3 regions of the Pseudarthrobacter sp. CCNWLW217 genome follow, and region 1 is predicted to be linked to each of the others. Evidence: riboswitches for the same ligand, from Rfam matches in the RefSeq annotation. Region 1 holds a riboswitch; each other region holds the start of a gene.

Region 1 (4,073 bases):
GGGCGTAGGCGGCTCCGATCGCGGACTGGCGGGCATCATTGGGGATTTCGCCGTCGAACGCCGTATAACTGGCACCACGGAAAAGCATTCCCGCCGAATGCATGATGGCCAGTTGCCGCGGATCCGTGGGGTCAAGCGTGCGGAGATACTCCCCGTAGCCCGCTTTCCCGTCCCAGGGCTTGCCCAGAACCTCGGTCTGCAGCCGGAAATGCCCCAGGGACCGTTCGTCAGGGGCGGGCATGGTCCGCAGGATGCCGACTTTGCCCTCAAGCATCAGGGTGGCCGCAGCCATTCCTGTCATGAGCGATATCTGGGCGTTCCAGTCCTCGACCGGGAGCTGGGGAGCAGCAGCGATCCGATAGCCGCCATCGGGAAGCTGCACGATCTCCTGCTCAGGCATGTTCAGGCTCGCGCCATCGCGTTCCCGCTCCAGCTCAACACGCTTGAGGCCAACCTCCTTAAGGAGCTCTAATACCGGCGAGGCCGTTCCGGCGTCGAGTTCAGCCTGGGCGCCCTTGTAGCTGAGCTTGGCCCGGCTGCGGACCCGTGCCCTTTGGACCGAAACGGACGTGACCTGGGCAGCCTGGTCCAGGTGGAAGTCCCACACAAAGGCAGAGCAGAGCTGGCCTGCCAGGAGGCTGCCGGCCCCCTCGCTGATGACCTCCGGATGAAGCGGGATACGGCCGTCGGGCGCGTAGAACGTCTGTCCCCGGCGGCGGGTCTCGGCGTCCAGCGGCCCGCCGGGCACCACGAATGCGGGTACATCTGCGATGGCGTAGAGGACCCGATAGCCGCTACCGGCGCGCTCAATAAACAGGGCCTGGTCTAGATCGGTGGAGGACTCAGGATCAATAGTGAGGAAATCAATGCCTGTCAGGTCGGCATCAGGCAGTTGCCTTGAGGAGACAGCGGCTTCCGCATCTCGGACGGCGTCGGCAGGGTAGTCGCCCGGTAGCTCCAGCTCGGTCCGCAGCGCACTCAGTGCCTCCTCGAGGGCATTGGTGTGCTCGTGGACATTTGGGGCCAGCCGATGATGTGACACGAAATTCAGGTTAGCCCGATTTTCGCTGATTATGCACGCCATCCCCTCTTTGGGGCCGGAGGCCTAGGAGCCGGCGGCGTCCAAGGCCCGAAGCAGTGCCGCGGCGGCCTCTGCGGGATCGGCGGCTTCGGTGATGGCCCGGACCACAACGATCCGGCGGGCGCCCGCTTCCACCACCTGCTCCACGTTGCCCAGGTCCACGCCCCCAATGGCGAACCAGGGTACCTCTGCCACGCCGGGCACGGACCCCGCCTGTTTGACTGCCCCCGCGGCGTACCTGAGGAGGTCGAGCCCGACGGCGGCCCGGCCGGGCTTGGTGGGGGTGGCCCACACCGGACCAACACAGAAATAGTCCAGCCCAGTGGGCGCGGCTGTGACGGCGGCCGAGGCCGAGACCGCGCCGTCGATCTGTGAGGTGGTGTGGGTGGACAGACCGATGGCTGCATTGCCGTTCAACAAGGTGCGTGCAGCCTTCAGCGGCAGGTCCTTCTGGCCAATATGGAACACCGGGGCACCTGAGAGCACCGCGACGTCGGCCCGGTCATTGACCGCCCACAGCCGTCCATGGCGCAGTGCGGACTCCTTCAGTACCGCCAGTAGGTCCAGCTCCTCTGCTGCCTCAATTGTCTTGTCGCGGAGCTGGATGATGTCCACGCCCCCGGCGAAGGCCGCATCAACAAACCCGGCGAAGTCACCGCGATCCTTACGGGCATCCGTGCACAGGTACAGCCGGGCACCGCCCAGGGCCTCAGCATGGCTGGTGGAAAGGAAGGTGCTGTTGGCGACGGCAATGCTGTCAGGAAGGGCTGCGTTCATGGAAACCAGAGTAGTTCCTCTAAACTGGGCAGGTACTGCGGGAGCCCGCGGCAGCTGTCATAAAGCGCCGGGCTGAGAGGGCGTCAGAGCCGACCGCTTGACCTGATCCGGCTAGTACCGGCGTAGGGAAGGAACCACATGATACCGCCAACCGGCAGTCCGTCCGCCGGCGCTCCCAGTGACGCTCTCGCCGACCTCTCTGCTGACGTCGCCGTTATCGGCGGGGGTGTGATCGGGCACGGCATAGCCTGGGAAGCCAGGCGCTCGGGCCGTTCTGTGGTTGTGATTGATGATGCCCCCGGTTCCGGCGCCTCCTGGGCTGCGGCAGGCATGCTCGCCCCGGTAAGTGAGTTGCACTACCAGGAGGAAGAACTCCTGGAGCTGATGCTTGAATCGTCCCGGCTGTGGCCGGCCTTCGCGGCGGACCTGGCCCGGGACGTTCCCGGCGATGCAGGGTACCTGCCCACCCCCACGCTGGCCGTCGGCGCGGACGCGGCCGACCGCCGTGCGCTGATGGACCTCCGATCAGTCCAGCGGGCCCACGGGCTGGACGTTGAACCACTGACGGTGCGCGAAGCCCGCAGCCGCGAAGCCCTCCTGAGCCCCGCGATCTCCTGCGCCCTGGACATTCCCGCTGACCACCAGGTGGACCCGCGGAAGCTGGTGGCGTGCCTGCGGGAGGCTTTGGCCAGCCACAGGGAGGATTCAGGATCCGCCGTCGCAGGAGCCGAACACGGATTCGCCGTTGCCGACCGTGCGTCGTCGCTGGCCTGGAAAGACGGCCGGGTCGCCGGTGTCCGGCTGGCCGGTGGGGGCTCGGTGACCGCCAGCGAAACCATCGTGGCCAACGGGCTTGGAGCGGCGTCGTTGGGCGGGCTGCCCGATGGACTCCAGCTGCCGCTGCGCCCCGTGCACGGCGACATTCTCCGGCTGCGCGTCCCGGAGCATCTCCGCCCTCTGGTCACCGCCACTGTCCGCGGACTGGTCCACGGTGTTCCCGTCTACATCGTTCCAAGGCGTGACGGCACTGTGGTCATCGGTGCCACCCAGCGCGAGGACGCGTTGGCAGCCTCCAGTCCGGAGCGCCGCCAGGACGGCACAGGAACGTCGGCTGGCGGCGTCTCGGCAGGCGGCGTCTCGGCAGGCGGCGTCTACCAGCTGCTTCGCGATGCCCAGGTCCTGGTGCCGGCGGTCGCCGAGCTGGAACTGCTGGAAAGTACAGCCCGGGCGCGTCCTGCTACGCCGGATAACGCTCCATTGCTGGGCCGCGTCCACCTCCCAGGGAACCACGGACCGGTGGATGGCCTGATCGTGGCGACGGGTTTTTTCCGCCACGGTGTGCTGTTGACACCTGCAGCCGCCGCCATCTGCCGGGACCTCATGGATGGACGCACAGACCCGCGCTGGCTCCCGTTCAGTCCGGCCAGATTCTCCACACGCCGTGCCGCCATCCTCCAACCCACCAAGGAAACAGCATGAACATCACCCTCAATGGTTCGCTGCACAGCGTGTCCGACGGCGCGTCAATTACCACCCTGGTCAGCCAGGTCACTGGCCGTCCCCTGGCTGCGAACGGGCAGGCTACCGACGGGCAAAAACTGGGTGTGGCAGTGGCACACAACTCCGAAGTAGTACCCCGCAGCCAGTGGTACGTCACGGCACTCGCCGAAGGTGACGACGTCGAACTGGTCACAGCAGTCCAGGGAGGCTGAACCATGACCGAAACCATCAATACCGTTAACCCGACCGGGCACCCGGACGCGCTCGTGATCGACGGCGTCGAGCTCGGCTCCCGCCTGATCATGGGCACCGGCGGCGCGCCAAGCCTTGATGGGCTGGGCGCGGCCCTGCTGGCCTCCGGGACGGAGCTGACCACCGTGGCCATGCGGCGATACTCGCCAGCCGAAACCGGCTCCCTTTTCCAGCTCCTGCTGGACCATGGCATCCGGGTCCTGCCCAACACTGCCGGCTGCTTCACTGCGCGGGATGCCGTGATGACGGCTGAACTTGCCCGCGAGGCGCTGGAAACAGACTGGGTCAAGCTTGAGGTCATCGCCGACGAACAGACCCTCCTGCCGGACGCCGTTGAGCTCGTGGACGCGACTGAACAGCTCGTCAACCGGGGCTTCAAGGTGTTCGCCTACACCAATGACGACCCCGTCCTGGCCCTGCGGCTCGAAAACCTCGGCGCGACGGCGGTCATGCCACTGGGATC
Region 2 (4,073 bases), on a different contig from region 1:
GACGAGGGCGTAACCTCCCGCCGTCGTCGTCGGCGCCGCCGCGGTGACCAGGACCTGGAACTGACCGGTGGCGGGGATGACGATCCGCCCAACACAGTGACCCGCGTCCGCGCTCCCCGCGCCGTGACCGAAGCGCCCGTCAACAACCGCGTGACGTCCGTCAAGGGCTCCACCAGGCTGGAAGCCAAGAAGCAGCGCCGCCGTGAATCCCGCGATACTGGCCGCCGCCGCACCGTCATCACCGAAGCAGAGTTCCTGGCCCGCCGCGAATCCGTGGACCGCCAGATGATCGTCCGGCAACGCGACGACAGAATCCAGATCGCAGTCCTGGAAGACGGCGTCCTGGCCGAGCACTTTGTCTCCAAGACGCAGCAGGACTCCCTGATCGGGAACGTCTACCTCGGCAAGGTGCAGAACGTCCTGCCATCAATGGAAGCGGCGTTCGTTGATATCGGCCGCGGCCGGAACGCCGTCCTGTACGCCGGTGAGGTGAACTGGGAAGCCGTCAACCTCGAAGGCAAGCAGCGCCGGATCGAGAACGCCCTGAAGTCCGGCGACACCGTCCTGGTCCAGGTCACCAAGGACCCCGTGGGTCACAAGGGCGCGCGCCTGACCAGCCAGATCTCCCTCCCCGGCCGCTACCTGGTCTACGTACCCGGCGGCTCCATGACGGGAATTTCACGTAAGCTGCCCGACGTCGAACGCAACCGGCTCAAGCGCATCCTCAAGGACCGCCTGCCGGAGCATGCCGGCGTCATCGTCCGCACGGCCGCAGAAGGCGCCTCGGAAGAGGAGCTTACGCACGACATCAACCGTCTGCGCGCCCAGTGGGAGGGCATTGAAAGCCAGTCCACGTCCACGAAGATCCTTGCCCCGGAACTTCTCTACGGCGAACCGGACCTCACCATCAAGGTGGTTCGGGACGTCTTCAACGAGGACTTCTCCAAGCTGATCGTTTCCGGTGGGGAGGCATGGGACACCATCGAGGCCTACGTCACGTACGTGGCCCCCGATCTGGTGGGCCGCCTGGAAAAGTGGACCAAGGACCAGGACATCTTCGCGGCCTGGCGGATCGACGAGCAGATCCATAAGGCACTCGAACGCAAGGTCTTCCTGCCCTCTGGCGGTTCGCTGGTCATCGACCGAACCGAAGCCATGACCGTGGTGGACGTCAACACCGGCAAGTTCACCGGCAGCGGCGGCAACCTCGAGGAAACGGTCACCAAGAACAACCTCGAAGCTGCCGAAGAAGTTGTACGCCAGTTGCGGCTCCGCGACATCGGCGGCATTATCGTCATCGACTTCATCGATATGGTCCTGGAATCCAACCGCGACCTCGTCCTGCGCCGCATGGTGGAATGCCTGGGCCGCGACCGCACCAAGCACCAGGTGGCAGAAGTAACGTCCCTGGGGCTCGTTCAGATGACGCGCAAGCGCATGGGCACCGGGCTGCTGGAAGTCTTCGGCGAGCAGTGCGAAACCTGTGCCGGCCGCGGCGTGGTCACCCACGACGATCCCGTGGAGCACCGTCGCGCCAACACGGTGGCTGCCGAGCACCACGTGCAGCGTACGGACACTCACCGCACGGACACCCCGCGGCCCGACCAGCGCCCGGAAAGCCAGCGGGCTGACAGCCAGCCCGGCGCACGTGGCGACCGCAAGCGGCGCCGTGGACGCGGAGGCGTTCCCTTGGAGGCGGCACCGTCCGCACCGGTCCAGGTCCACACGGTCCACCCGGATCCCAGCGACGCCGAGCGGCACGCCAAGGCTGAGGCCACCAGGCTGGCCCTGGCCAACATCGCCGCGGCGGCGCACGCAGCGCACCTGCACGACGACGAGGTAGCCCACGCTGCTGGAGCTGCGGCGGCCGGAAGCCCTGCTGCAGCGGCAGCACGGCCGACGGCGGAGCAGGCCCACGCCGCCCCGGCAACAACAGGCCAGGCACCGGCAACAGCCCGCCAGCATGACGCCGACGCGTCCGGACGTCCTGCTGCCGTGCTCACTTTCGGCGGGGAACAGGTGGTGCTGCCGTTCGTGGAGCACGCGGCAGACCAGCCGCAGCAGCCGGCCCTGACGCTCGACAGGCTCGCTGAAGCCTTCGCGCACCTCGGCGAGCCCGCCGTTGCCGCTCCGGAGCCTGCGCAGGCTGCCCCGCAGCCAAGCACCGATGTGCCGCATGCTGCGGTAGAGGAGAAGGATTACTCAGACCACACCGCTGAGCAGTCCCGTACCCGCAGGCCCCGCCGCAACCGCAGCGCCAGCCGGGCCCAGGGCGCGGCAAACGCAACCTCGGTAGAACACCACGAGGCAACGCACGCAGCAGCCGGCGGCCACTCCCACGCGGCCAAGGCGCCTGAGCCGGCCACAACCGCCGCAGGCGACAAGAAACAGGCAGAGGCGCCAATCATCCTCGGGGTAGGAGTACCTGCTTCCGAGCTCTGATCCTCCGCAAAGGACATCAGCCAGGATGCCCGGACACGACCCTTCGCAGGGGCGCGTCCGGGCATCGCGCGTTAACGGCTTCATGTGACCAGGCCATTTGACGCCGGGCCGGGCACTGAAACGCTAGGCTTGGTTACCGACACGGGGTGCCGCGCAAGGGCCGGCTGAGATCCACACCCGTTGAACCTGTCCGGCTAGCACCGGCGAAGGGATGTCTTCCTTGTCTTCAACTACTGTCCTGCCCCCGGCACCTGTACTCAGCCCGGCAGCGCCGGCCCCGGTCCTCCGGGACGTTCCGCGGGTGCTGTCCATCGCAGGGTCCGACCCGTCCGGCGGCGCCGGCATCCAGGCCGACCTGAAAAGCATCGCAGCCCACGGCGGCTACGGGATGGCCGCGATCACCGCGCTGACAGCGCAGAACACTCAGGGCGTCCGCGCGGTGCACGTGCCGCCGGCCGCCTTCCTGGTCCAGCAGTTGGAAGCCGTGAGCGATGACATCACCATTGATGCCGTCAAAATCGGCATGCTGGGCGATGCCGAGGTGGTGGCAGCGGTCCGCAGCTGGCTCGAAAAGGTGCGTCCCGGCGTCGTAGTCCTTGACCCCGTCATGGTGGCTACCAGCGGCGACAGGCTCCTGCAGGCGTCTGCCGAGGCTGCCCTCCGCGGACTGCTCCCGCTGGCGGACCTGATCACGCCCAATCTCGCTGAACTGGCCATGCTGCTCGGAGAGGCCCAGGCCGGCTCCTGGGCAGAAGCGCTGGAACAGGGCCGGCGGTTGGCGGCGGACACCGGCTCCACCATCCTGGTGAAGGGGGGACATCTCGACGGCGCCGCCTGCCCGGATGCCCTCGTCAATACTGGCGGACTGCTTGCCCAGGAAATTGTGGAGGTTCCGGGGGACAGGATCCCCACCCGCAACAGCCACGGGACGGGCTGCTCGCTCTCGTCGGCCATGGCAACGGCACAGGCCCGTCTGGGGGACTGGGAGGCCTCACTGCGGCACGTCAAGCCCTGGCTGGCAGGTGCCCTGGTGTCCTCGGACGGCCTGGACGTCGGTGCGGGAAACGGTCCCGTCCACCACTTCCACCACCTGCAGGCGGCAAGAGGGCCTGTCCTGGAACCGGCCCAGCTCGGCGAGGGCGGCTTCGCCGAGCTCCTCCGTGCGGAGGCCACCGCAGACCTCGCCGCCATCTATGAGCTCGAGTTCATCCGGAACCTCGTGGCAGGAAGCCTGCCCGAAAAGCAGTTCGCCTACTACCTGGCCCAGGATGCCATCTACCTCAATGGGTACTCACGGGTGCTGGCACGGGCCAGCGCCTTGGCCCCCACCGAAGCCGCACAGCTGTTTTGGGCCCGATCAGCCCAGCAATGCCTGGAGGTTGAATCGGAGCTGCATCGGACCTGGCTCAGTACGCGAACCGTGGAGCCCGTCCTCGGTCCTGTCACAAAGTCGTATGTGGACCACCTGCTGGCCGCCTCCGCATCGGGCAGTTACGCGGTGCTGGTGGCAGCGGTCCTGCCCTGCTTCTGGCTCTACGCCGAAGTCGGACAGACCCTCCACGCGCAATTCCTTGCCGCGGGCGCCCCGGCGGACCACCCGTACGCCGAGTGGCTGCGGACGTACGCCGACG
Region 3 (4,073 bases), on a different contig from region 1:
GTCGAGGGTGCGCCGCCAGAGCTGCGCAGGATGCATTCGCCCTGCCCGGTGCTGGTGAACTGGACGGCCAGGTCAAGGACGTCCTGGCCGGCGTCGGCGCCAAGCAGCAGGTTATGGGCCCCCGACTGGTCCAGCCGGAGGTTCCTCCCGGACACCGTCACCTGGTACCCCGATCCGTCCAGGTCGCGGTCCACCGTCCAGTGCTGGAGGCCGTCCGCTCCGCCCGCTGGTTCCGCCAAGGTAGTGGTGTGGTCCGCGGGACGGTTCCAGTCCGCGGCGTCATGCCACGCCTCGGACCCATAGGGGAAGGCGAACGTGACCACCAGCCCGTGCTGGAGGGCCGCGGACTCCACGATCAGGCCGATCTGGTCCCGGTCCGGATGGCAGGCGGTGGTGACCTTGACGGGATGGCCCCGGAGGCTGAACGTGCTGGTGACCGTCCCGGTCCAGAGGTCCAGGGTCTGGACGGGGTCGACGACGTCTGCCGCGGTGAGCGGCCGTGGCGCCCCGGCCCGATCCGTCCACGCGAACCCGATCCGGCCCAGGTCCAGGCGGTGCGGGTTCGCCCGCAGCCAGGTCTCGGCGCGGGACGCCTTAGTCTCCCGGCCGTCCACGATATCGCCCACCATGTCCAGGTAAGGGACCGGGCCCCGCGCGGAATCGTACAGAACCGTGGAACTGGCCAGGCTGTACTCCTCGGCCGCGGGGACGGAGTGCCAGCCCCATTGGGACTGCGAGCCGAGCAGCGTGCCGGGCGGCCCTCCTACGGGGTACTCGGCCGGGAGGCTCTGGAGCCCGGTGAGGTCTACCGTGAAGCAGAACTCGCCGTTGCCCACGGAAACCGGACTCCGGGGATCAAGGCTCCGCTGCTCCACGTTATGCCTGCGGACCAGGGCTTGACGGTCGATGGTGTGCTGGCTGCTCAAATGCCCGCCCTCCTGAAGGCTGCCGGATCTGACGGCGGCTTCCACGGCTGCGCCAGTGAGAAAACGCTTTCCGGATCGACTTCATCCTCGTGTCGTCAGGGGGAGCGTGTCAACTTCGGGAGTGTCAGGAAGCCCGACCCTGGGCCGCGCTCATTCGGCCCGCATGGACCCCAGGATTTCGCGCAGGGCCTCCACCACGAGGTCGTGGTCCTGCTGCTGCGGCAGCCCGGAAACGGTGACAGTGGCTACCGCACCCACCCCGGCCACGTACACCGGGAAGGAGCCGCCGTGTGGTGCGTAGGTGGACTCGTCGAACCACCCGTGGTCCTCGATCCGCCCGCCGTGCAGCCTGCCGCGGAGTCCCACCAGCAATGACGGGATCTCATACCGGGCGGCGGTGCGCTGCTTGGCCCTGATCCAGTGCTCGTTGTCCGGCGTGGCACCATCCAAGGCCACGTGGAAGAGCACTTGCTCGCCCTTGGTGATGTCGATCGCGATGGGAAGCCGCCGCGTCTTCCCCAGCTCCACCAGGAGCAACCCCAGATTGAGGGAATCGTCCTTGGTGAAATGCGGAAACTGCAGCTCGGTGATCTCGGCCTCGATCCGGTCAATCAGGGCCTCGAGCAGGCCTGATGGCTGGGGCAGCCTTGAGTCGGGATTGAACGCAGTCACAGTCGGGTTGTTGGCAGTCATGGCCCACAATCTACCGCCCCAGCGGTGTAAACTGGACCACGCCCATCAGGGCAGAATATTCAAAGACCAGCTTTATTAACGACAGGGGAGCGCCGCCGTCGGGCATCACTGGCATTGCCAGGGAACCGCAGGTGGGCGCTGAGAGTGCGGGACAGCCGCAGACCCTCGAACCTGATCCGGTTAGTACCGGCGCAAGGGAGTCGAGTTCTCGAAGTGTGCGGTAACCGGTGGCAAGCCGACCGCCGGAACACTTTCCCCTCCTGTTCCTCAGGAGGATCACATGAGCACTGCAGCAATCAAAAAGACCGGCTACACCTGGCGCATCGTTGACATCGTGGTGGCCGCCCTCATCGCCATCGCCGGCGGCGTGATCTTCTGGGCGTGGTCCCAGGGCGCCGCCGCGGTTTCGCCGCCCATGAACGCCGTCTACCCGCCGCTGACCGGCCTCATCGCCGGCGGCTGGATGATCCCCGCCGTGCTGGGCATGCTGATCATCCGCAAGCCGGGCGCCGCGCTCTTCTGCGAAACGGTGGCCGCCATGGGTGAACTGATCATGGGCTCGCCGTACGGCGCCTCCGTGCTGTTTTCCGGCTTCGTCCAGGGCCTGGGTGCCGAGATCATCTTCGCCATCTTCGTCTACAAGAAGTTCAACCTGCCCGTCGCGCTGCTGGCCGGCGCTGCGGCCGGGCTGTTCTGCGGCCTGAACGACTCCTTCGCCCCCTGGGGCTGGAACATCGCCTACGCCGCCGGTGACAAGCTCGCGTACATCGTATTTACCGCCATCTCGGGCGCGATCATCGCCGGCGCGCTGTCCTGGATCGCCACGCGCGGCCTGGCCAGGACCGGTGTGCTGAGCTCCTTCGCGTCCCGCAAGGCTGCGTCGGAGCCCGTCTTCTCCTAATGCCCGCAGCCTACGACGACGGCACAGCCGCTGCGATGCGGCCCGCCGCCGTCACTGCCCGCGGTTGGGGGTGGCGGCACGCAGGCCGGTCCCGGCCTGCTGTCCACGCCCTGGACCTGGACATCAAGCCCGGGGAGCGTGTGCTCCTGCTGGGCCCGTCAGGGGCGGGCAAATCCACGCTGCTCCACGCTCTCGCGGGGGTGCTGGGGGATGTGAACGACGACGGCGAAGCAGGCGATTCCGACGAATCCGGTTCGCTGCGGATCGATGGCGCTTCCCCCCGTGAGCGGCGCGGCCGCGCCGGGCTGGTGCAGCAGGATCCCGAAACGCAGGTGGTCCTCTCCCGGCTCGGCGACGACGTCGCCTTCGGTGCCGAGAACCTCGCCGTGCCGCGCGATGCGATCTGGGCGCGCGTGCACGAGGCGCTTGACGACGTCGGGCTCTCCCACCTGCCGCTGGACCACCCGACGTCGGCCCTTTCCGGCGGGCAGAAGCAGCGCCTGGCGCTCGCCGGCATCCTGGCCATGCGGCCCGGGCTGATCCTCTTGGACGAGCCCACGGCCAACCTGGATCCCACCGGGGTCCTCGAGGTCCGCGACGCCGTGGGACGCTGCCTGGACAAGACCGGGGCCACGCTGGTTGTGGTGGAGCACCGCGTGTCCGTCTGGAAGGACCTCGTGGACCGGATCGTGGTGCTGCAGCCAGGCTCCGCAACCGATCCCGCAGTGCTGCTGGACGGGCCGCCGGACCAGGTCCTCGCCGAGGCGAGGGACATGCTGATTGCTGCCGGTGTGTGGGTCCCCGGCTTTGTTCCGGCCACGCGGAACCGGACTTCCGGCGGCTCCGGGGACCTGCTGCTGGCGGCCGAGGACCTTGCCGTTTCGCGGGAGCGGCCTCGCCGCCGCCGCTTCAAAGCGATCCCTCCGGTTCCGGTCCAGCAGGGCATCTCGGCGCAGGTGCGCGCCGGGCAGGCGCTCACCATCACAGGTCCGAACGGTGCGGGAAAATCCACGTTCGCGCTGACCCTGGCCGGCCTGCTGGCACCCGTAGGGGGAAACGTTTCGGCCACCGTGGACCTGAGTCAGGGCGCAGGCATCGACCCCTACAAATGGAAGGCCGACCAGCTGATCGCCCGCATCGGAACCGTCTTCCAGGAGCCAGAGCACCAGTTTGTCACCGGCAATGTCCTGGACGAGCTGATGTTCGGCCCCAGGCATCTTGGCCACGGCGAGGAACGGGTGGATGAGCTCCTCCAGCGGCTTCGGCTGACCGAACTCGTGGACGCCAACCCTTACACGCTCTCCGGCGGGGAGAAGCGCCGGCTGTCCGTGGCCACGGTGCTCGCCGCCCACCCGCAGGTGCTGGTCCTGGACGAGCCAACCTTCGGCCAGGACGCCAACACCTGGGCCGAGCTCGCGTCCTTCCTCTCCGAACTGCTCGACGCCGGCACCGCCGTGGTATCCGTAACACACGATGCCGAATTCAGCACGGCCCTGGGCGGCGCCGAGCTCCGGCTGGGCACCACCGAAGCGGTGGCCCCATGAGGCAGGAAC

The links. A riboswitch is a leader RNA that binds a small molecule or an ion and turns the genes downstream of it on or off. The one in region 1 is predicted to bind thiamine pyrophosphate.
Region 2: it holds a riboswitch for thiamine pyrophosphate, as region 1 does, so the genes downstream of both, V9L18_RS16295 (bifunctional hydroxymethylpyrimidine kinase/phosphomethylpyrimidine kinase) here and V9L18_RS03045 (FAD-dependent oxidoreductase) in region 1, are expected to answer to the same signal.
Region 3: it holds a riboswitch for thiamine pyrophosphate, as region 1 does, so the genes downstream of both, V9L18_RS12260 (ECF transporter S component) here and V9L18_RS03045 (FAD-dependent oxidoreductase) in region 1, are expected to answer to the same signal.

Annotation. Positions count from the first base shown of each region.
Region 1 covers NZ_JBBCBT010000002.1:94,609-98,681, forward strand. The annotation lists gene V9L18_RS03035 (RNB domain-containing ribonuclease) at 1-1,042, opposite strand, end outside; gene thiE (thiamine phosphate synthase) at 1,106-1,858, opposite strand; TPP riboswitch at 1,886-2,004, shown strand; gene V9L18_RS03045 (FAD-dependent oxidoreductase) at 1,997-3,337, shown strand; gene thiS (sulfur carrier protein ThiS) at 3,334-3,570, shown strand; gene V9L18_RS03055 (thiazole synthase) at 3,574-4,073, shown strand, end outside.
Region 2 covers NZ_JBBCBT010000014.1:96,167-100,239, reverse strand. The annotation lists gene V9L18_RS16300 (Rne/Rng family ribonuclease) at 1-2,442, shown strand, start outside; TPP riboswitch at 2,575-2,671, shown strand; gene V9L18_RS16295 (bifunctional hydroxymethylpyrimidine kinase/phosphomethylpyrimidine kinase) at 2,654-4,073, shown strand, end outside.
Region 3 covers NZ_JBBCBT010000009.1:136,133-140,205, reverse strand. The annotation lists gene V9L18_RS12270 (hypothetical protein) at 1-926, opposite strand, end outside; gene V9L18_RS12265 (heme-degrading domain-containing protein) at 1,077-1,619, opposite strand; TPP riboswitch at 1,693-1,835, shown strand; gene V9L18_RS12260 (ECF transporter S component) at 1,900-2,520, shown strand; gene V9L18_RS12255 (ABC transporter ATP-binding protein) at 2,520-4,064, shown strand; gene V9L18_RS12250 (energy-coupling factor transporter transmembrane component T family protein) at 4,061-4,073, shown strand, end outside.